DNA from 3 places in the Microbispora sp. CA-102843 genome. Region 3 is predicted to be linked to each of the others. Evidence: riboswitches for the same ligand, from Rfam matches in the RefSeq annotation. Region 3 holds a riboswitch; each other region holds the start of a gene.
What was found. Region 3 has a riboswitch for cobalamin ahead of cobN (cobaltochelatase subunit CobN). Riboswitches for the same ligand answer to the same signal wherever they lie in the genome.

Region 1 (7,212 bases), 5.1 Mb from region 3:
CAGGGCGCCGCCTGGGAGGTCGCCGCGCCCAACGCGCCCCAGCGGATCAGCCTGTACGACGGGTACGTCACCGTCGACTTCGGCCGCTGGCACTTCCACCTGTGCATCGGCGAGCACACGGCGAGCGGTCCCGAGCTCGGCCGGATCCGCCGCTGCGCCCGGGCCGAGCTGTACCGCTCCGTCAACGCCGACGGCAGCCCGACCTCCTGGGGCGTACGCATGTTCAACGGCAGGGACGAGCAGCTCATGACCGTGCTGCTGCCCAACCCGTTCCTCACCGACCGCCAGCAGATCCTCGACCCGCCGGACTTCACCCGGCTGGCCGCCTGGGACGAACTCCGCGCCACCTACCTCGGCCTGGAGCCCGACCCGCTGGACCGCACCGGCAAGGGCTTCGCACACGCGTGAGCGGAGTGGACCTCGTCGGTCTGGCGCGCCCTTCGGGGCGCGCCAGAACCGAACCGGGGTCAGAAGTCGGCGTCGAAGCTGACCGTTCCGGTCACGCCCACCTGATATGCCGACACCCGCCGCTCGAAGAAGTTCGAGAGCTCCTGGACGTCCTGCAGCTCCATGAAGGCGAACGGGTTCTTCGCGCCGTACAGCGGTGGGATGTCCAGCTGGGCCAGCCGGCGATCGGCGACGTGCTCCAGGTAGGCCCGCATGTCGGCGATCGACATGCCGGGCACGCCGCCGCCGAGCAGGTCCTCGGCGAACTGCACCTCGCACTCCACCGCCTCGGCGAGCATCTCGCGGACCTGGTTCGCCATCTCCTCGTCGAACAGCCCCGGCTCCTCCTGGCGGACCGTTTCCACCACGTCGAAGGCGAAGGCCATGTGCATGGACTCGTCGCGGAACACCCAGTTGGTGCCCGAGGCGAGACCGTTGAGCAGGCCGCGCGAGCGCAGGAAGTACACGTAGGCGAAGGCCCCGTAGAAGAACAGACCCTCGATGCACGCGGCGAAGCAGATCAGGTTGAGCAGGAAGGCCCGCCGGTCCTCCCGGGTGCGCAGCTCGCGCAGTTCGAAGACCGAGTCGATCCAGCGGAAGCAGAAGTCGGCCTTGCGCCGGATGGAGGGGATGTTCTCGACCGCCGCGAACGCCGCGAACCGCTCGTCCTCGTCGGGTACGTACGTGTCCAGCAGGTTCAGGTAGAACTGGACGTGGACGGCCTCTTCGAACAGCTGCCGGGACAGATAGAGGCGGGCCTCGGGGGCGTTGATGTGCTGGTAGAGGTTGAGCACCAGGTTGTTGGCCACGATGGTGTCGCCGGTGGCGAAGAAGGCGACCAGGCGGCTGACCAGGTGCCGCTCGGCGGGGGAGAGCCGGTCCAGGTCCTTGAGGTCGGAGTGCAGGTCCACCTCCTCAACCGTCCAGGTGTTCTTGATGGCGTCCCGGTAGCGGTCGAAGAAGCGCGGGTAGCGCATCGGCCTCAGGGTGAGGCTCATTCCCGGGTCGAGCAGCATCGGAGTCTCGGGGTCGGTGGTCATGGCTCTCGCCTTTCGAGTGATGCTTGGGGGTTCTGCGAGACGTGCGGATTTCCAGGGGGCGTGCTCATTGGCACGCTTCGCACGACTCCGGGTTCTCCAGCGAGCAGGCGAGCGCCTCGGCGGTCATCGCGGCGTTCTCCGAGACCGCCGGCTCCGGCCGCGCCTTCTGCGACGCGAGGGACACCGTCGCCTTCTGCGACGCGAGGGACACGGTCGCCTGCTGGATGCGCGTAGCCGGACGCGATCGCAGGTAGTAGGTGGTCTTCAGGCCGCTCTTCCAGGCGTACAGGTACATCGAGGAGAGCTTGTCGATGGTCGGCGCGCTCATGAACAGGTTGAGCGACTGGCTCTGGTCGATGTACGGCGCCCGCGCGGCGGCCATGTCGATCAGCGCTCGCTGGGGCAGCTCCCAGGCCGTGCGGAACAGTTCACGCAGCTCCGCCGGGAGTTCCTCGATCCCCTGGACCGAGCCGTCGGCCCGCTTGACGGCGGCCCTGATCTCCTCGTTCCACAGGCCGCGCGCCTTCAACTCCGCCACGAGCGCGCTGTTGATCTGGAGGAACTCGCCGCTGAGGGTCTCACGCTTGAAGAGGTTGGACACCTGCGGCTCGATGCACTCGTAGCACCCGGCGATGGACGCGATGGTCGCGGTGGGCGCGATCGCGATGAGCAGTGAGTTGCGGAGCCCGTGCTCGGCGATCCGCTCACGCAGTGCCGTCCAGCGCTCGTCTTGAGTGCCGGTCACATTCCACAGGTCGGGCTGCAGGAGCCCGCGGGCGGCCCAGGTCTGCTGGAAGGCCGGATGAGGGCCCGCCTTCGCGGCCAGGTCGGCCGAGGTCTCCAACGCCGTCAGGTAGATCTCCTCGGCGATGCGGGTGGACAGGTCCTTCGCGTCGGGGGAGTCGAACGGCATCCGCAGCGCGAAGAAGACGTCCTGGAGGCCCATCACGCCGAGGCCGACCGGCCGCCAGCGGGGGTTGCTGGCCGCGGCCTGCGGGCTCGGGTAGTAGTTGATGTCGATGACGCGGTCGAGGAAGGTGACCGCGGTGCGCACCGTGGCGCGCAGCCGCTCCCAGTCCATCTCGCTTCCGGCAGGGTGCGTGGCGAGGTGCGCGGCGAGGTTGACCGAACCGAGGTTGCACACGGCGGTCTCCGTGTCGCCGGACACCTCGATGATCTCCGTGCACAGGTTGGACAGGTGCACCACGTTGCCGGACTCGGCGGTCTGGTTGCACAGCCGGTTGGACGCGTCCTTGAAGGCCATCCAGCCGTTGCCGGTCTGGGCCAGCGTGCGCATCATCTTGCCGTACAGGTCCCTGGCCTTGACCTGACGGACGTACCGGCCGGCGGCCTCGGCGGCGCGGTAGGCGGCGTCGAAGTCCTCTCCCCACAGGTCGGGCAGCTCCGGGACCTCGTTCGGGTCGAACAGCGACCACATCGCGTCGGCTTCGACCCGGCGCATGAACTCGTCCGGGATCCAGTTGGCGAGGTTGAGGTTGTGGGTGCGGCGGGCGTCCTCGCCGGTGTTGTCACGCAGTTCGAGGAATTCCTCGATGTCGGGGTGCCAGGTCTCCAGATAGACGCAGGCGGCGCCCTTGCGGCGGCCGCCCTGGTTGACGGCGGCCACCGACGCGTCGAGAGTCCGCAGCCACGGCACGATGCCGTTGGAGTGCCCGTTGGTGCCCCGGATGAGCGCTCCCCGCGAACGCACCCGCGACCAGGAGATGCCGATCCCTCCGGCGAACTTCGACAGCTGCGCCACCTGTGCGTACCGCTCATAGATCGAGCCCAGCTCGTCGCGGGGGGAATCGACCAGGTAGCAGGAGGACATCTGGGTGTGGCGCGTCCCCGAGTTGAACAAGGTCGGCGAACTGGGGAGGTAGGCCAGCGACGACATCAGCCGGTAGAAGCCGATCGCCTCGGCCGGCGTGGTCGCCAGGCCGCACGCCACGCGCAGCAGCCAGTACTGCGGGGTCTCCAGCACCAGCCGGGTGGAGGGATGGCGCAGCAGGTAACGGTCGTACACCGTGCGCAGGCCGAAGTACTCGAACCGGAGGTCGCCCCTGAGGTCGATCGCGTCGTCGAGTTTGCGGGCGTTCGCGGCCACGAAGTCGGCCGTGGCGTCGCCGATCAGCCCCTGCGCGTGCCCGAGCCGGATCGCCTGGCTGAAGGAGGCCACCCCCTGGCCTCGGACCTCCTTGTCGATGTACCCGGCCAGCAGCCTGGCGGCCAGCCGCGAGTACTGCGGCTCCTCGCCGATCATCTCCGCCGCGGTCTGGATCGACAGCCGATCAAGCTCGGCGGTGGTGGCCCCGTCGTACAGGCCGCTGATCGTCTTTGTCGCCACGCGAAGCGGATCGATGTCGGCGAGATCGTCCGCGCAGCGCTCCACAGCTCGGACGATCTTGTTGACGTCGACCGGCTCGCTCGCCCCGTTGCGCTTGCGTACGTGCATCTGCACCCGTCGCGGCATGGAAACCTGCCGCTCGGCGTCCACCGACGACACCCCGTCCGGTGACACCCCTGTGACCGTCACAGCTCTCTCCTCGCGAACTCGGTCCCCAAGGCCCGAGACAGCGCGCAGGAGGCATTCCGGCGAGCATGCGAAAGCGGCGCGCCAGAGCCATCGGCCGTCCCGCGCGGCCTCCGACCGGCCGCACACCCATTCACTCGGTGTACGGCGCGCTGGCAGGTCTTCGGACTCGTGGGCGGCGCGGCCATATCGCCGCTTTGCCTACTGGTTGTCGCTTCCCGGATCGCCCGTAGGCCGGATCCAGTGCATGTGACAACGGTCGTTCCCACTCACCGCTGCGGGGCAGTCCCGGACTCGCACCGGGTTCCCTCTTGCCTCGGCCGTCCTGGATGGACGGCCGAACCAGCTGCAGCGACCACCATATATAGGGGGCTGAGAAAAGTCACACCCAACATGTCGCGTCACAGTGGTTACGCGCCCTTTGTGTGCCCAGTGGCGGAGCCACCGCTGCCCTCGGGTTGTGATCTCGGAACCCGGACACGGTCGCAGAGGTCAGGGGCGGGCGCTGACGCGCGGGCCGGTGTATTCGGCGTCGGTGACGTGGTCGAGCCAGGAGACGTCGTCGGTCTCCCACAGCGCCAGATGGACCATGAACCGGTCGGGTGCGGCGCCGTGCCAGTGCTCCTCACCCGGAGGCGTCCAGATCACGTCGCCGGGGTGGGCCTGGAGGATCTCGCCGCCGCGAGACTGGATCAGGGCGACGCCCTCGACGATGTAGAGGGTCTGCCCCAAGCCGTGGGAGTGCCAGGCGGTGCGCGCGCCGGGTGCGAACCGGACGATGTTCGCCCGCGCCCGGGACGGCTCCTCGCCCCGGTAGATCACGTCCGCCCAGGCGTCGCCGGTGAACCACCGCGCGGGCAGCTTTCCGGTCGGGGGCCGCTTCACGATCTCCATTTCTTCTCCTTCATCGGTGTAGGGATCACACGCGCAGCAGGGCCTTGACGGCGCGGCGCTCGTCCATGGCCTTGTAGGCGTCCGCGGCCCGGTCGAGCGGGAGGTGGAGGTCGAAGACCTTGCCGGGGTCGATCCTGCGGTTCCAGATCAGGTCGATCAGGTCGGGCAGGTACTGGCGCACCGGGGCCGGGCCGCCGTGCAGGTGGACGTGGGAGAAGAACAGCTCCGTGCCGTCCAGTACGACACCGTGGGCCACTCCCACGTAACCGACGTGCCCGCCCGGGCGGGTGGAGCGGATGGCCTGCAGCATCGACTCCTGGGTGCCGACCGCCTCGACGACCGAGTGCGCGCCCAGCCCGCCGGTCAGCTCCTTGATCCTCGCCACGCCGTCGTCGCCGCGCTCGGTGACGATGTCGGTCGCCCCGAACTCCAGGGCGAGCTTCTGCCGCGGCTCGTGGCGGCTCATGGCGATGATCCGCTCCGCACCGAGCTGCTTGGCCGCCAGCACCGCGAGCAGGCCGACGGCGCCGTCGCCGACGACCGCCACCGTCTTGCCGGGGCCGGCCTGGGCGGCCACCGCGCCGAACCAGCCGGTGCCGAGCACGTCGGACGCGGCCAGGAAGCTCGGGATCAGGTCGTCGCCGGGGACCTCCGGCGTCGCGACGAGCGTGCCGTCGGCGAGCGGGACGCGCAGCCGCTCCGCCTGGGCGCCGAGCAGCCCAATCGGTTCCCGCCGGACACAGGAGGACTGGTAGCCGGCCCGGCAGATCTCGCAGGTGTTGTCCGAGGCGAAGAACGAGCCGATCACGAACTGGCCGGGCCTGACCGACGTCACCTCGCTTCCGACCTCCTCCACGATGCCCGCGTACTCGTGGCCCACCGGGGACGGGCCGTCGACGGCCTCGATCCCGCGGTACGGCCACAGATCGGAACCGCAGACACAGGTCGCCGACAGGCGGATGACCGCGTCGGTCGGGGCGATGATCCTCGGGTCCTCACGCTGCTCCACCCGGACATCGCCGGGGGCGTGCATCACGACACCACGCATTCGATTGCTCCTTATGTGCTGAGTCGTACGGGTCCGTCGCGGACGGACCGGGTAGGGGCACCCCTCCTCGCTGCGATCACGGCCGGGAGGGAAGTGCCACGCCATCCAGGTAACCGGCTTCCCGCGCGCCCAGGGAGTGCCTGGTGAGGGGTGTACCGGCAGTACATCCCTTCCACCGGGCGCGGGAACGTACCGTCGAGGAGTGGACAACCGGGAAGAAGTCCGCGAGTTCCTCGTCTCGCGGCGTGCAAAGATCACTCCCGAGCGGGCCGGGCTGCCCGGCGGCGCCAGGCGCCGCGTTCCCGGGCTGCGCAGGAGCGAGGTCGCGGCGCTGGCCGACGTCAGCGTCGAGTACTACGCCAAACTCGAACGCGGCAACCTCGCCGGCGTGTCCCCCGGTGTTCTCGACGCCGTCGCCCGCGCGCTGCGGCTCGACGACGCCGAGCGGGCCCACCTGCTCAACCTCGCGCAATCGGCCGACGGCTTCGACGCGCTCGCCCGGCCCCGGCAGCGCTCCGGCAGGCAGTGGGCGCCGCACCGGAGCCTGCAGTGGACCCTGGACGCGGTCACCGCAGGGCCGGCGTTCGTCCGCAACGGCCGGATGGACCTGCTGGCCGCCAACCGGCTCGCGCGTGCCTTCTACTGCGACATGTACGCCACCGGCCGGCGGCCGCAGAACCTCGCCCGATACACCTTCCTCGACCCGGCCTCCCGCCGCTTCTACCTGGACTGGGACCTGGCCGCCGACATGACCGTCGCCATTCTTCGCACCGAGGCCGGCCGCGACCCGCACGACAAGGAACTCCACGACCTGGTCGGCGAGCTGTGCACCCGCAGCGACGCGTTCCGCACCCGGTGGGGCGCCCACAACGTCCGCCACCACGGCACCGGTGTGAAGAGGTTCCACCACCCCGTCGTCGGCGACCTCACCCTCGCCTACGAAGGTCTGGCGATGGTCGCCACTCCGGGCCTCACCCTCACCGTCTACACCGCCGAACCGGGCTCGTCATCGGAGCAAGGCCTGCGCCTGCTCGCCTCCTGGGCCGCCACCCAGGAAGCCGGCTCCCCCACGCAGCCGCTCCCGGCCGGCTGACGGGCCAGAAGTCCGCCCGGACAAGCATGTCCGTACGGTTCATCCGGGTTCGCCGGGCGGGAGTATCCTGCTGCGCACGTGTCACTGACCTCCCCCACACCTCTGGTCGGGCCCGACGCGTGGCAACGGCACGGTACGGAGTCCGGTGCGGGTGGGC
Region 2 (7,212 bases), 5.1 Mb from region 3:
GAGGATGTACGGCTCGGCCAGCGGGTTGCGGAACAACGTCTGCATCTGCACCCCGGCCGCGCCGAGGGCGGCTCCGGCCAGAGCGGCGGTGATCGCACGCGGAAGCCGTACCGTCCAGATGATCTCGCGTACGGCGGGGTCGGCCGAGCCGTCGCGCAGCAGCGCGGGCAGCGCCCGGGACAGGGGGATCGAGGTGGAGCCGAGCGTGACGGCCAGCGCGAACGCGACCGGCACCGCCAGCGCCAGGATCGACAGGACCACCGCCCGGCGGCGGTGCGCCGCCGGGACAGCCGTCAGTGCCGCCGCGGTCAACTGGTCATCTTCTGGTAGAAGGTGAACTCGTGGCCCGGGGCGAGGTCGGGATGCAGGATCGCCACCAGGTCGCCGAGGATCAGATCGGGCCGGGCGACGCCGCGCTCCCAGTAGTCGTTGCCGCCGCCCGGGCCCATGGTCTTGTTGGCCGACCACACCTCGCCCGTCTCGAAGGCGGAGAACTTGGCGTAGCGGGCGTCGGACTTCTCCACGTCCGCCAGGGACTTCCACTCGTTGACCTGGGCCAGCCAGACCTTCGCGTCCTTGGCCTTGGCCAGCACCGCCTCCAGGTCCAGCGTGGTGCTGCCGGAGCCGGAGGCGTCCGCCCACGCGTAGATCCCGCCGGCGTCCTTGATCAGCCCGGCCACGTAGCTGCCGCCGTTGGGCATCGACCACTGGCCCTGGTACATCTGGCCGGGCAGCACGGTGACCGGCGTGGCCGCCTTGGCCTTGGCCGCCAGCGCCGTGTAGTCGGACTCGATCTTCCCGAACACCTCGTTCGCCCTGGCCTCGGTGCCGGTGAGCGCGGCCATCAGCCTGATCCACTCGGCGCGCCCCAGCGCGGTGGACTCCAGCCACTCGGCGTTGGCGACCACCTTGATCCCGGCCTGGCGCAGGGGACCGTACGCCTTGTCCTCGGTGCCCTGCGTCATCAGCACGTCGGGCTTGGCGCCGATCACCTTCTCGGTGTCGACCTCCTGCCCGGAGGCGTACTCGGTGACCGCACCGGACTTCACCCGCTCCAGCACCTCCGGGGAGGTGATGTAGCCGGCCGAGGCGACCCCCTTGAGCCGGTCCAGCACACCCAGTTCGGTGATGAACGGCAGGTGCGTGGTCGAGGCGGAGTAGAGCGACTCGATGGGTGTCTCGATCGTCACCGCGCCCGCGAGTTCGCCCGACAACTGGGGGGCGGGCGTGCCGCAGCGCACCAGCACGTACGTCTCCGGCTTGGCGTTGGGGGCGGGCTGCTTGACCGTGACGACCTGGTAGTTCTTCGCGTACGTCAGGGTGAAGTTGGTGGCGTGCCTCAGGGTCTGCTTGACCGGGAAGTAGTCCGTGTTCGCGTCGTAGGAGGTGACGCAGCGGCTGTCGGCCGTCGCCGCGCCCGTGGCGGGCGACGCGGATGGTTCGGTGCCACCGCAGGCGGCCGTGGTGAGAAGGATCGCGGGTAGGACGGCGAGCAACGCGCCGCCGATCGGGCGGGGGATACCCATCGGTGGTCTCCTGTGAACGGGCCGCGACCGCCGTTCCTCGACAGCGTGACGCGGCGAGCGAGGAGCCGGATCACCACGAGAGCCCGGCACGGCGGCGGGTTTCACGACCGTCAGGCATGAAACAGCCGCCCGGGAAGCCGGTAGCCGTGCCGCGGGCAGGGAGAAGGGCGTCACGCCGGTTGCATGGCATGGCGACCACCGTCCTCTCTTGGGGAGATCCGCCCCAATTTCATCGAGGAGGCGACCGCGTGAGTCTCCTGGCTCTCGGGTCGAAGCTCGCCCCTGCCTTCCCACCCGCGTGCGGGCAGTGGCGTCGTCGGGGTTCGCTCGCCGATCACAGTGGCGGGACCGCGCCGGATTCACACCGGCTTCCTCGTTCCGCCGTCGCCTTCACGACCATGGTCGCATACGACGCATGCGCAACCGCAGTCGGGTGATCCCGGTCCGGCACGGTGTTCAGCCGTGCCGGACCGGGGACGTGTCAGGCCCGCGGGTGGTCGGCCACTTCGGCACGGATCTCGCGAGCGGCCGTGACGAGGTTCTCCAGCGAACGGCGGACCTCGGCCCAGCCGCGGGTCTTCAGGCCGCAGTCGGGGTTGGCCCACAACCGACCGGCCGGGATGGCCTCCAGGCCCGTACGCAGCAGGGACACCAGCTCCTCGCTCCCCGGCACTCGGGGGGAGTGGATGTCGTAGACCCCTGGCCCGACCTCGCGCGGATACCCGGCCTCGGCCAGCTCATGGGCCACCTGCATGTGCGAGCGGGCGGCCTCCAGGCTGATCACGTCCGCGTCGAGATCTTCGATCGCCGCGAGGATCTCACCGAACTCCGCGTAGCACATGTGGGTGTGGATCTGCGTCTCCGGCCGTACCCCTGCCGTGGCCAGCCGGAACGCCTCGGTAGCCCAGCTCAGGTAGGCGGGCCGTTCCGCGGCCCGCAGCGGCAGCGTCTCGCGCAGGGCGGGCTCGTCCACCTGGATCACGGCGACACCGGCCGCCTCCAGGTCGGCGACCTCGTCGCGCAGCGCCAGCGCCACCTGGCGGGCGGTGTCGCCGAGCGGCTGGTCGTCGCGGACGAAGGACCAGGCCAGCATCGTGACAGGGCCGGTGAGCATGCCCTTCACCGGCCGGCTGGTCTGCGACTGGGCGTACCGGGTCCAGCGCAGGGTCATCGGCTCGGGGCGGGAGATGTCCCCGGCCAGGATCGGCGGCCGGACGTAACGCGTGCCGTAGGACTGCACCCAGCCGTGCCGGGTGGCGATGTACCCGTCGAGCCGCTCGGCGAAGTACTGGACCATGTCGTTGCGCTCGGGCTCCCCGTGCACCAGGACGTCCAGGCCGGCCTTCTCCTGGAAGGCGAGGACCTCGCGGATCTCGGCCGCGATCCGCTCGTCGTAGGCGTCCCGGTCGATGCGCCCCGCCAGCAGGTCGGCGCGGGCGGTCCGCAGCTCGGCGGTCTGCGGGAAGGAGCCGATGGTGGTGGTCGGCACCAGCGGCAGCTCCAGCCGGGCGCGTTGTGCCCGCGCCCGTTCGGCGTACGGCTGGGCGCGCCGGACGTCCTGCGGTGTCACGGCCGCCGCGCGGGCGCGTACGGCCGGGTTGCGGGTGAGGGTGGAGGTCGCCCGGGACTCGAGCGCCGCCCGGTTGTCGGCGAGGTCGGCGGCGATGGCGCGGGTGCCCCGCGTCAGACCCCGGGTGAGCGTGACGATCTCCGCGGTCTTCTGCCGGGCGAAGGCGAGCCATGGGGTGATCTCGGGGTCGATCTCGGTCTCGACGGCGACGTCCAGCGGAACGTGCAGCAGTGAGCAGGAGGCGGCGACATCGACCTGCCCGGCCAGACCGAGGAGGGTGGCCAGCGTGGACAGCGACTTCTCCAGGTCGTTGATCCAGATGTTGCGGCCGTCCACGACACCGGCGACCAGGCGCTTGCCGGGCACGCCGCCGACCTTGGCGAGATCGTCCAGATTGGCCGCGGCGGGGCCGGTGAAGTCGAGCCCGAGCCCCTCGATCGGCGCCTGCGCCAGCACCGGCAGCGCCTCGCCGAGCCGGTCGAAGTAGCCGGCGACGAGGATCTTCGGCCGGTGGCTGAGCGAGCCGAGGTGCCGGTAGGCGGCGGCGACCGCGTCCAGGACGGCCTGCGGCCGGTCCTGAGCCAGGGCCGGCTCGTCGAGCTGCACCCACTCGGCGCCCGCCGCTCTCAGCGCCGCGAGCACGTCGGCGTAGACGGGCAGCAGCCGGTCGAGCAGCGTGAGCGGCTCGAACCCCGGATCGGCACCGGGCGCGGGCTTGGCCAGCAGCAGATAGGTCACCGGTCCGACGAGTACGGGGCGCGGATCGTGCCCGAGCGCGAGGGCTTCCAGCAGCTCGGCGACGGGCTTGGCGGGGTCGGCGGCGAAGACGGTGTCAGGCCCCAGCTCCGGCACCAGATAGTGGTAGTTGGTGTCGAACCACTTGGTCATCTCCAGCGGGGCGACATCCTGGGTGCCGCGTGCCATGGCGAAGTAGCCGTCGAGCGGGTTCGCCGCGACGGCGGCACGGTGGCGCTCGGGGATGGCGCCGACCATGACAGTGGTGTCCAGAACGTGGTCGTACAGCGAGAAGTCACCGGAGGGAACCTCGTCGAGGCCCGCGTCCGTCAGTTGCCGCCAGTTGTCGCGGCGCAGCCCCTCGGCGGTCGCGCGCAGCTCATCGGCGCTCACCCGGCCGGACCAGTAACCTTCGACCGCTCTCTTCAGCTCGCGGTCCGGCCCCTGACGCGGGTATCCGTACACGGTGCCGAGCGAGGTGGCGGGGGTGTCGGTCACGAAACTCTCCTTCGCGAGTCACGAGAGACCTCGGCGGTCCCGGGAGCGCGAAGGCGCGACCGATGAGCAGACGTGGCGGCCTGCCTGGTCCCGCCGGGCCCGCCCTCGAGGCCGTCGACGTCACCGCACGCGGTCGCGTGCGGGCAGCGGCAGGTCTTCGGACTCATGGGCGTCGTGCTCGTTCCTACTGGCCGTCGCTTCCCGCTACCCGCTTACACGTTGCAGTAGTGCGGCGCCGTCGTAAAGATCTTCAGCTGACCGATGCCGCGGCGACGCAGAACTCGTTGCCCCCCGGGTCGGCCATCACGATGTGATGCCCGTCGACCTCCTCCAGGACGTTCCCACCGGCCTTCACCAACCGCTCGGACTCCGCTTTGATCCGCTCCCACCGCTCATGGGAGTTGCCATGCCCCGGCACTCGGACGTCGATATGAAGCCGGTTCTTCGCCGTTTTGGGCTCGGGGACCTTGAGAATGGAGAGCCGGGGGCCGACGCCGTCCGGGTCGCAGAGCCACGCGCCGCCCTCCACGGCGTCGTCCTCAGGCAGATCGAATTGTGCGAGCCATTCCTCACGGGTTGTGAAGGGAGCGGGCGGAGGCTCGTCGATATACCCGAGCGCGGTCTTCCAGAACTCGGCGAGGAGCTGTGCGTTCGTACAGTCAAGGGTGAGGTCGATCCTGGCTGCCATGTCAGGACCATACTGGGCGTGATCAGGCCGGGAATCCGGGCGCGGACGCGCACGCCTCACCTCCCTGATCAACCCGTCTGCCTCGACCCGCCGCGAAGCGGCAGCGGGCCGGCGACAGCAAGCTGCCCCGCCTTACCCGGCAGTTCTCCGCCGCTATCGGCCGCCAGTCCCGGAATTCCGCTACACACGAGTCCCCTGATGTGGCCTGATTACGGTGTAAATCGGCTGGGTAGCAGGGGGTTATGAGATGTGTGTAGCGTCGCGGCCGGAGCCGGGTCGAGCGGAATGGGAGTGTGTATGCGCACCCTATTGGTCCACCCCAGCGGCCTCATGTACACGGAGATCTTCCTTAGGCTCGAACCCTTGGGTTTGGAACGGGTGGCGGCCGCCCTCCGCGCTGCGGGTCACCAGGTGCGCCTGCTCGACCTGCAGGTCTTCTCACACCGTGACCTGTATCGCGAACTGATCGACTTCGAACCGGAATGCGTCGGGTTCGGTCTGAACTACCTCCCTAACGTCCCGGAAGTGCTCGACCTGGCCCAGCGCGTCAAAAGCCTGTTCCCGCACTGTTTCGTGTTCGCGGGAGGGCACAGTGTCTCGTTCATCGCGCCGCACGTCATCGCCCAGTCCGACGGGGCTCTCGACGCCATTCTGCGAGGGGAGGGCGAGGTCGGAGCGCCGCTGCTGCTGGAAGCCGCCCCCGACGGAGGGCTCCTCGAGGTTCCAGGAGCCGTGACCGCCGAGGGTGTCTCCAGCAAACCGCCGCTCCTGCTCGACAGCCTGGACGAGCCGCGTCCGGCGCGGGACCTGACCCGGCGCCGCGACAAGTACTTCATCGGAGTGCTCGATCCGGCCGCCTCCGTCGAGTTCACCCGCGGCTGCCCTTGGGACTGCTCCTTCTGCAGCGCCTGGACCTTCTATGGCCGGAGCTACCGGAAGCTGTCGCCGGAGGCGGCCGCGGAGGAGGTGGCCTCGATCCGGGAACCGGGAGTCTTCATCGTCGACGACGTCGCCTTCATCCGGCCGGAGCACGGTGACGCCATCGCCGCGGAACTGGAGAAACGGAAAGTGAGGAAGGAGTACTACCTGGAGACACGTGCCGACGTGCTGCTACGCCACCCGGAGGTGTTCCGGCGATGGCGGCGCCTCGGGCTGAACTACATGTTCCTCGGCATGGAGGCGCTGGATGAGCAGGGACTCGAGCTGTACCGCAAGCGGACCAGTCCCGACCAGAACATAAAGGCTCTCGAACTGGCCCGTGACATGGGACTCACCGTTGCGATCAACCTCATCGTGGACCCCGCCTGGGATGCCGAGCAGTTCCAGCTCGTACGCCAGTGGGCGCTTTCGGTGCCCGAGATCGTCAACCTCACCGTCATGACCCCGTATCCCGGGACGGAGATCTGGCACACCGAATCACGGAAACTCACCTCGCGCGACTACCGCCTGTTCGATATCCAGCACGCGGTGGTTCCGACGACGCTTCCCTTACGCGAGTTCTATCGGGAGCTGGTGAGGACCCAGGCGGTGATGAACCGCAAGCACCTGAGCGTGACCGGCGCAATGAAGACGCTCGGCGTCATCGGCCGCAATCTGCTACGCGGGCAAACCAACTTCCTCACATCGATCTGGAAGTTCCCCTCCGTTTACAACACCGATCGCCAGCATGGAGATCATCTCCGTGAGGTCCGCTACGAGCTGCCGGTACCCGAACAGCGCGTTCTCCTGCCGGACAATCGGCGGGGGCTCTACATCCACCAGCGGCCTCACTGACCCGACCGGCCGTACATGATCTGCATCCGCTCCCGCCGGCGCCCCCGCCGGAGGCAGAAGGAGTGCGACCCTGGGGGATTTGCCAGTTGTCGCAGGGGCCGCCCGTCCGGCAGGAACACCGTGAACCACTGATTGCTTTCGCCCGTCTCAGGTGCATGAGAGGCACCTTGCTCCTCGCCGTGCTCGTGACGCTCACCGCCTGCGGGACGGCCCCGGCCGCGACCACGACCGCATCCTTGACGCGATACCAGGCCGACCCGACCGTGCTGTCCAACCCACAGCATGGCCCCCAACTCTGCGCTTCCGTCGCCGAGTCCCTGCCGCCCCAGTGTGGCGGCCCTGACATCATCGGGTGGGACTGGAACAGGGTGCAGCATTCCGCCCGGAACGGCGTGCGCTGGGGCGAATACCACGTGGTCGGT
Region 3 (7,212 bases):
ACGCGACCCGAACACGCGCAGCGTCGCACGCCTGGCGTCGCCGTGCGCGGCCCGGTCGGCGTCCACGTGGGCGCGCACGTAGTTGTCCTCGGGGCTCTCGCCGAGCCCCGCGACGAGCCGGACGGCGTCGTCGAGCATCGCCACCACGTGCGGGAACGCGTCCCTGAAGAACCCGCTGATGCGCACCGTCACATCTACGCGCGGGCGGCCCAGCTCGTCCAGCGGCACCGGTTCGAGCGCGGTGACGCGCCGCGACGCCTCGTCCCAGACGGGCCGTACGCCGAGCAGCGCGAGCACCTCGGCGATGTCGTCACCGGCGGTGCGCATGGCGCTGGTCCCCCACACCGACAGCCCGACCGAGCGCGGCCACTCGCCGGTCTCCGCGCGGTAGCGGGCCAGCAGGGAGTCGGCCATGGCCTGCCCGGTCTCCCAGGCGAGGCGGCTCGGCACGGCGCGCGGGTCGACGGAGTAGAAGTTGCGGCCTGTCGGCAGCACGTTGATCAGGCCGCGCAGCGGCGACCCGGACGGCCCGGCGGGCACATATCCACCGGCGAGCGCGTGCAGCACGTGGTCGAGTTCGTCGGTGGTACGCGCGAGCCGCGGCACCACCTCGGTCGCCGCGAACGTCAGCACCCGCGCGACCTCCGGGTCGTCCGTGACGCCGGCGACGGCGGCCGGGTCCCAGCCGCGTTCCTCCATGGCGGTGACGAGCGCGCGGGCCTCGGCCTCGACGCGGTCCACGGCGCCGGTCGCGGCGCTGCCGTCCTCGGACAGGCCGAGCGCCTCGCGCAGGCCGGGCAGGGTCTCGCGGCCGGCCCACATCTGGCGGGCGCGCAACATGGCCAGCACGAGGTTCACGCGGGCCTCGCCGGTCGGGGCCGCGCCGAGGACGTGCAGGCCGTCGCGGATCTGGGCGTCCTTGACCTCGCAGAGCCAGCCGTCCACATGCAGGATGAACTCGTCGAACTCGGCGTCGTGCGGGCGCTCGCTCAGGCCGAGGTCGTGGTCGAGGCGGGCGGCCTGGATGAGGGTCCAGATCTGGGCGCGGATCGCGGGCAGCTTCGCCGGGTCCATCGCCGCGATCGTCGCGTGCTCGTCGAGGAGCTGCTCCAGGCGGGCGATGTCGCCGTAGGTCTCGGCCCTGGCCATCGGCGGCACCAGGTGGTCCACGAGCACGGCGTGCGCCCGGCGCTTGGCCTGGGTGCCCTCGCCGGGGTCGTTCACCAGGAAGGGGTAGACGAGCGGGAGGTCGCCGATCGCCGCGTCGGTGCCGCAGGACGCCGACAGGCCCGCCGACTTGCCGGGCAGCCACTCCAGGTTGCCGTGCTTGCCGACGTGGATCATGGCGTGCGCGCCGAACCCTGTGCCTTCCCCAGCCGACAGCCACCGGTACGCCGCCAGGTAGTGATGGCTCGGCGGCAGGTCGGGGTCGTGGTAGATCGCGATCGGGTTCTCCCCGAAGCCGCGCGGGGGCTGGACCATCACCACGACGTTCCCGCTGCGCAGCGCCGCGAGCACGATGTCGCCGTCGTGGACGAACAGCTCGCCGGGCGGGGCGCCCCAGTGGCGTTCCACGCCGGCGCGCAGGTCGTCGGGCAGGGTGTCGTACCAGGCGCGGTAGGTCTCGGCGGGGATGCGCACGGGATTGGCGGCGAGCTGCTCCTCGGTGAGCCAGTCCTGGTCCTGGCCGCCCGCGGCGATGAGCGCGTGGATCAGGGCGTCGCCGTCCTGCGCGGCCTGGCCGGGGAAGCCGTCGCCGAGGTCGTAGCCCTCCTCGGCCAGGCGGGCCAGCAGCTTGACCGTGCTGGCCGGGGTGTCCAGGCCGACGGCGTTGCCGACCCGCGAGTTCTTCGTCGGGTACGCCGACAGCATCACGACGAGCTTCTTGTCCGGCGGGGGCACGTGACGCAGCAGGCCGTGCCGGACGGCGATGCCCGCGACCCGGGCCGCACGTTCGGGGTCGGCGACGTAGACGGTCAGGCCGTCGTCGTCGATCTCCTTGAACGAGAACGGCACTGTGATGATCCGCCCGTCGAACTCGGGGATCGCGACCTGCGAGGCGGCGTCCAGCGGGGACAGGCCGTCGTCGTTGGCCTCCCAGTCGGCGCGGCTGGTCGTCAGGCACAGGCCCTGCAGGATGGGCACGTCGAGGTCGGCGAGCGCGCCGACGTCCCAGGCCGCGTCGTCCCCACCCGCCGACGCGGTCGCGGGCCGTGAGCCGCCCGCCGCGAGCACGGTCACGACGAGGGCGTCCGCGCGGCGCAGCACGTCGAGCAGCTCGGGCTCGGCGGTGCGCAGCGAGGAGCAGAAGACGGGCAGCGCCCGGCCGCCCGCGTCCTCGACCGCGTCGCACAGCGCGGTGACGAAGCCGGTGTTGCCCGCCATGTGGTGCGCCCGGTAATAGAGCACGCCGATCACCGGGCCGTCGCCGGGCCGGGCGTCGCGTTCGAGGACGCCCCAGTTGGGGGTGGCGGCCGGGGCCGCGAAGCCGCGACCGGTCAGCAGGACCGTGTCCGACAGGAACGCGTGCAGCTCGGCGAGGTTGGCGGGGCCGCCGTGCGCGAGATAGGCGTGCGCCTCGGCGCACACGCCGCCACTCACCGTGGACAGCTCCATCAGCTCGGCGTCCGGGGCCTGCTCGCCGCCGAGGACGACTACCGGGCGCGGGCCCGCGAGCAGGGCGTCCAGCCCGTCCTCCCAGGCGCGCCGCCCGCCGAGCAGCCGGACGACCACGAGGTCGGCCCCCTCGACCAGCGCCGGCAGGTCGTCCACGGCGAGCCGGGCCGGGTTGCCCGGCCGGAACGCCGCGCCGCTGGCGCGCGCGCTCAGCAGATCGGTGTCCGACGTGGACAACAGCACAATGAGCGGCTCGTCCGTGCGCAAGGCAGTGTCCTCCCTCGGGGTCCTCGCCCCGGGTCGTGGCGGCACGACGGCAGGAGTCTCCTGGCTCCCGGATCGACGCTCACCCCGGCCTTCCCGTCTTCCGACAGTGGCCTTGTGGTGGGGTTCGCTCCCCGGTCACAGTGGCGGGACCGCGCCGGATTCGCACCGGCTTCCTCCGCTTGCCATCGTTCACCGCAGACCTTACGGGACGGAGGCCCTATCGAAAAACTGGCGTTAGCATCCTGCTTGTGGTCATAAGTAGCGTTTCCGGACGCGCGGCTCGGGACGCCTGCCCCGGCGCGCTCCAGGTGCACGCCGCCGCGGACGGGGCGCTGGCCCGCGTCCGCGTGCCCGGCGGCGCCCTGACCACCGACGCGCTGCGCGAGCTGGCCGCCTGCGCCGGGGAACTGGGCAACGGGGTCATCGAGCTGACGTCACGCGCCAACGTCCAGGTGCGCGGGCTGGCGGACCCGGCCGCGTTCGCCGCGCGGATGGCCGCCGCCGGGCTGCTGCCGTCGGCGACCCACGAACGCGTGCGCAACATCGTCGCCTCGCCCCTCAGCGGCCGGTCGGCCACGGGCGTCCTCGACGTCCGGCCGCTGGTGGCGGCGCTGGACGCGGGCCTGTGCGAGCGTCCGGCGCTGGCCGACCTGCCCGGCCGGTTCCTGTTCGCGCTCGACGACGGCACCGGCGACGTCCTCGGGCTCGGCGCGGACGTGACACTCGCCGCGCACTCCGTCGGCCACCCCGTCGGCCACCCCGGCGGCCACCCCGGCGGCGACCTGACGCTCCTGCTCGCGGGCGAACCGGTCAGCTCGGTGACCGCCGACGCCGCCGTCGCCGTCGCTCTCGCCGCCGCTGAGACGTTCCAGTCGATCCGCGGGGACGCCTGGCGCGTGGCCGAACTCCCCGACGGCCCCGCGAGAATCGCCGAGCGCCTTCCCCGTTCCGCGCCCGTGGCGCCGGCGGCTGCCGATCCGCGTAAGGGCGGGGTGTTTCCGCAGGTGGACGGGCGGGTCGCGGTCGACGTGATCGTGCCGCTCGGCAGGCTCACCACCGCGCAGGCGGGCCTGCTCGCCGACCTGACCCCCGCCGAGGTGCGGCTGACGCCGTGGCGTACCGTCATGCTGCCCGATCTGGTCCCCGAGGCGGCCGGGCCGGTGACCGCCGCGCTCGCCGGAGCGGGGCTGGTGACCGATACCGCATCGCCGTACGCCAGACTGTCGGCCTGCACCGGGCGGCCCGGCTGCGCGAAGGCCCTGGCCGACGTCCAGGCCGACGCGCTGCGCTGGGCGGAGTCCGGCACGCCCGGCCTGCCCGGTCTACCCGAGCTGCGCGAGCAGCCCGGCGGGCCGGTGCACTGGGCCGGGTGCGAGCGCCGCTGCGGGCGGCCGCGCGGGCGGGTCACCGACGTGGTCGCCACGCCCGGCGGCTACCGCGTCAGCCATTGAACGAACAGGGGTGTCCGTGCCCGAGCACGACTACGTCCGCGACGGAGCGGAGATCTACCGGCGGTCGTTCGCGACCATCAGGGCCGAGGCCGACCTGACGGGCCTGCCCGACGACGTGGCCAGGGTCGCGGTCCGCATGATCCACGCCTGCGGCATGACCGACCTGGTCGCCGACCTCGCCTACTCCCCCGGCGTGGTCGCGAAGGCGCGCGCCGCGCTGCTGGCGGGCGCGCCCGTGCTGTGCGACGCGCAGATGGTCGCCTCCGGCGTCACCAGGAAACGTCTGCCGGCCGCCAACGAGATCATCTGCACGCTCGGCGACCCCCGTGTGCCCGCCCTCGCCGAGCGGCTCGGCACCACGCGCAGCGCCGCCGCCCTCGACCTGTGGCTCGACCGCCTCGACGGCGCGCTCGTGGCCGTCGGCAACGCCCCGACCGCGCTGTTCCGGCTGCTGGAACTGGTCGCGGAGGGCGCGGGACGGCCCGCCGCCGTGCTGGGCGTCCCGGTCGGCTTCATCGGCGCGGCCGAGTCCAAGCGCGCCCTCGCGGCGTCCGACCTGGAGTTTCTGGTTGTCCACGGCCGCCGGGGCGGCAGTGCCATGACGGCGGCGGCGATCAACGCCATCGCCAGCGAGCAGGAGTGACGTGACGTGACAGGTACCCTCTACGGCGTCGGCCTCGGCCCCGGCGACCCCGAACTGATGACGGTGAAGGCCGCCCGCCTGATCGGCGCGGCCGACGTGATCGCCTACCACGCCGCCCGGCACGGCCGCAGCATCGCGCGCTCGATCGCCGCCCACCACATGCGCGACGGCCAGGTGGAGGAGCTGCTCCAGTACCCGCTGACGACCGAGACGACCGACCACCCCGGCGGCTACCAGGGCGCGCTCGACGACTTCTACGCCGACTGCGCGGCCCGGCTGGCCGCCCACCTGGACGCCGGGCGCGACGTCGTCGTCCTGTGCGAGGGCGACCCGCTCTTTTACGGCTCCTACATGCACATGCACAAGCGGCTGGCGCACCGCTACCCGGCCGAGGTCGTCCCCGGCGTCACGTCGATCGCGGGCGCGTCGGCCGTGCTCGGCCGCCCGCTGGTCGAACGCGACGAGACGCTGACGGTCCTGCCCGGGACCCTGCCCGCCGACGTGCTGGCCGAGAAGCTGCGCGGCACGGACTCCGCGGCGGTGCTCAAGCTGGGCCGCACGTTCGAGAAGGTGCGCGACGCCCTCGCCGAGGCGGGCCGTCTCGACGAGGCCTGGTACGTCGAACGCGCCACCACCGACGCCCAGCGCGTCGCCCCGCTCAAGGACGTGGACCCCGGCCAGGTGCCGTACTTCTCGCTCGCGCTGATCCCGAGCCCGGCCCAGCTCACGTTCGTACCGGAGGCCACGGAACGCACCGGTCCCGGCGAGGTCGCGGTCGTCGGTCTCGGCCCCGCCGGACGGCCCTGGCTGACGCCGGAGGCGCAGGAGGTGCTCGCCGAGGCCACCGACCTCGTCGGCTACGGCCCCTACGTGGACCGCGTCGCGCCCAACCCGCGCCAGACCCGGCACCGTACGGACAACCGCGTCGAGGCCGAACGCGCGCGTCACGCGCTCGACCTCGCCCTCGCAGGGGCGCGGGTGGCGGTCGTGTCGTCGGGCGACCCGGGCGTGTTCGCGATGGCCAGCGCAGTGCTGGAGGCCGCCGCCGACCCGCGTTACGCGGACGTCCCGGTGCGGGTGGTGCCGGGCCTGACCGCCGCGCAGGCCGTGGCGAGCCGGGCCGGCGCGCCGCTCGGCCACGACTACTGCGTGCTGTCGCTGTCGGACCAGCTCAAGCCGTGGGAGGTGGTCGCGGGCCGGATCTCCGCCGCGGCCCGCGCCGACCTGGTGCTCGCGATCTACAACCCGGCGTCGAAGACCCGCACCTGGCAGGTCGCCGCGGCCCGTGACCTGCTGCTCGAACACCGCGACCCGGCCACGCCCGTGGTCGTCGGCCGCGACGTCGGCGGCGCGCAGGAGTCGGTCACGGTCACCACGCTCGGCGACCTCGACCCGGCTGCGGTCGACATGCGCTGCCTGCTGATCATCGGCTCGTCCACCACCCGCGTCGTCGAACACGCCGACCGGGCGACCGTCTACACCCCGCGCCGCTATCCCGCGTGAACGCGAACCCAGGTGACGGCGTCGGCGACGTCCGTCACCTGGGTGACGCCGCCGGGTGCCGAGGGCCGGTCCACCATGACGACCGGCAGCCCGAGCTCGCGCGCCGCGACCAGCTTGGCGCGGGTCAGCTCCCCGCCGCTGTCCTTGGTGACCAGCACGTCGAGCCGGTGCCCGCCGATCAGGGCACGCTCCCCCGCCACCGTGTACGGCCCCCGATCGAGGATCACCTGGACGTTCGCGGGCACCGGCGGCTCCGGTGGGTCCACCGACCTGGCCAGGAACCACAGCCCGGTCAGCGGCGCGAAGACCGGCAGGCTGCGGCGGCCCGTCGTGAGGAACACCCGGCTGCCGAGGCCGGGCAGCGCGTCCGCCGCGGCCTTCAGTGACGGCACCCGCAGCCACGCGTCCCCCGGCCCCTCCGACCAGCCGGGACGCCGCAGCCCGAGCAGCGGCACACCGGTCGCCGCACACGCGCGCGCCGCCGACTCGCTCATCGTCCGCGCGAACGGATGCGTGGCGTCCACCACGGCGCGGGGGCCGTGCTCGGCGATCCACCGGGTGAGCCCCTCCGAGCCGCCGAAGCCGCCCGATCTGACCTCGCCCACCGGCAGCCGGGGGTCGGCGACCCGCCCGGCCAGCGACGACACCACCCGGAGACCGGGCAGGGCGACCAGTCCGGCCGCCAGTGCCCGCGCCTCCGCGGTGCCGCCGAGGATCAGGACGAGCACACCC

Region 1: it holds a riboswitch for cobalamin, as region 3 does, so the genes downstream of both, ACQEVJ_RS45300 (ribonucleoside-diphosphate reductase subunit alpha) here and cobN (cobaltochelatase subunit CobN) in region 3, are expected to answer to the same signal.
Region 2: it holds a riboswitch for cobalamin, as region 3 does, so the genes downstream of both, ACQEVJ_RS45325 (ABC transporter substrate-binding protein) here and cobN (cobaltochelatase subunit CobN) in region 3, are expected to answer to the same signal.

What each region holds. Positions count from the first base shown of each region.
Region 1 is NZ_JBNJNF010000001.1:9,686,342-9,693,553, reverse strand. It holds gene ACQEVJ_RS45310 (DUF7676 family protein) at 1-408, shown strand, start outside; gene ACQEVJ_RS45305 (ribonucleotide-diphosphate reductase subunit beta) at 468-1,487, opposite strand; gene ACQEVJ_RS45300 (ribonucleoside-diphosphate reductase subunit alpha) at 1,552-4,023, opposite strand; cobalamin riboswitch at 4,158-4,383, opposite strand; gene ACQEVJ_RS45295 ((R)-mandelonitrile lyase) at 4,513-4,914, opposite strand; gene ACQEVJ_RS45290 (zinc-dependent alcohol dehydrogenase family protein) at 4,940-5,962, opposite strand; gene ACQEVJ_RS45285 (helix-turn-helix transcriptional regulator) at 6,165-7,055, shown strand.
Region 2 is NZ_JBNJNF010000001.1:9,696,300-9,703,511, forward strand. It holds gene ACQEVJ_RS45320 (iron chelate uptake ABC transporter family permease subunit) at 1-312, opposite strand, end outside; gene ACQEVJ_RS45325 (ABC transporter substrate-binding protein) at 309-1,526, opposite strand; cobalamin riboswitch at 1,758-1,942, opposite strand; gene metE (5-methyltetrahydropteroyltriglutamate--homocysteine S-methyltransferase) at 2,008-4,329, opposite strand; gene ACQEVJ_RS45335 (VOC family protein) at 4,580-5,017, opposite strand; gene hpnR (hopanoid C-3 methylase HpnR) at 5,315-6,790, shown strand; gene ACQEVJ_RS45345 (hypothetical protein) at 6,958-7,212, shown strand, end outside.
Region 3 is NZ_JBNJNF010000001.1:4,565,061-4,572,272, reverse strand. It holds gene cobN (cobaltochelatase subunit CobN) at 1-2,883, opposite strand, end outside; cobalamin riboswitch at 2,937-3,059, opposite strand; gene cobG (precorrin-3B synthase) at 3,132-4,334, shown strand; gene ACQEVJ_RS21115 (precorrin-8X methylmutase) at 4,345-4,977, shown strand; gene ACQEVJ_RS21110 (precorrin-2 C(20)-methyltransferase) at 4,984-6,480, shown strand; gene ACQEVJ_RS21105 (cobalt-precorrin-6A reductase) at 6,468-7,208, opposite strand; gene cobM (precorrin-4 C(11)-methyltransferase) at 7,196-7,212, opposite strand, start outside.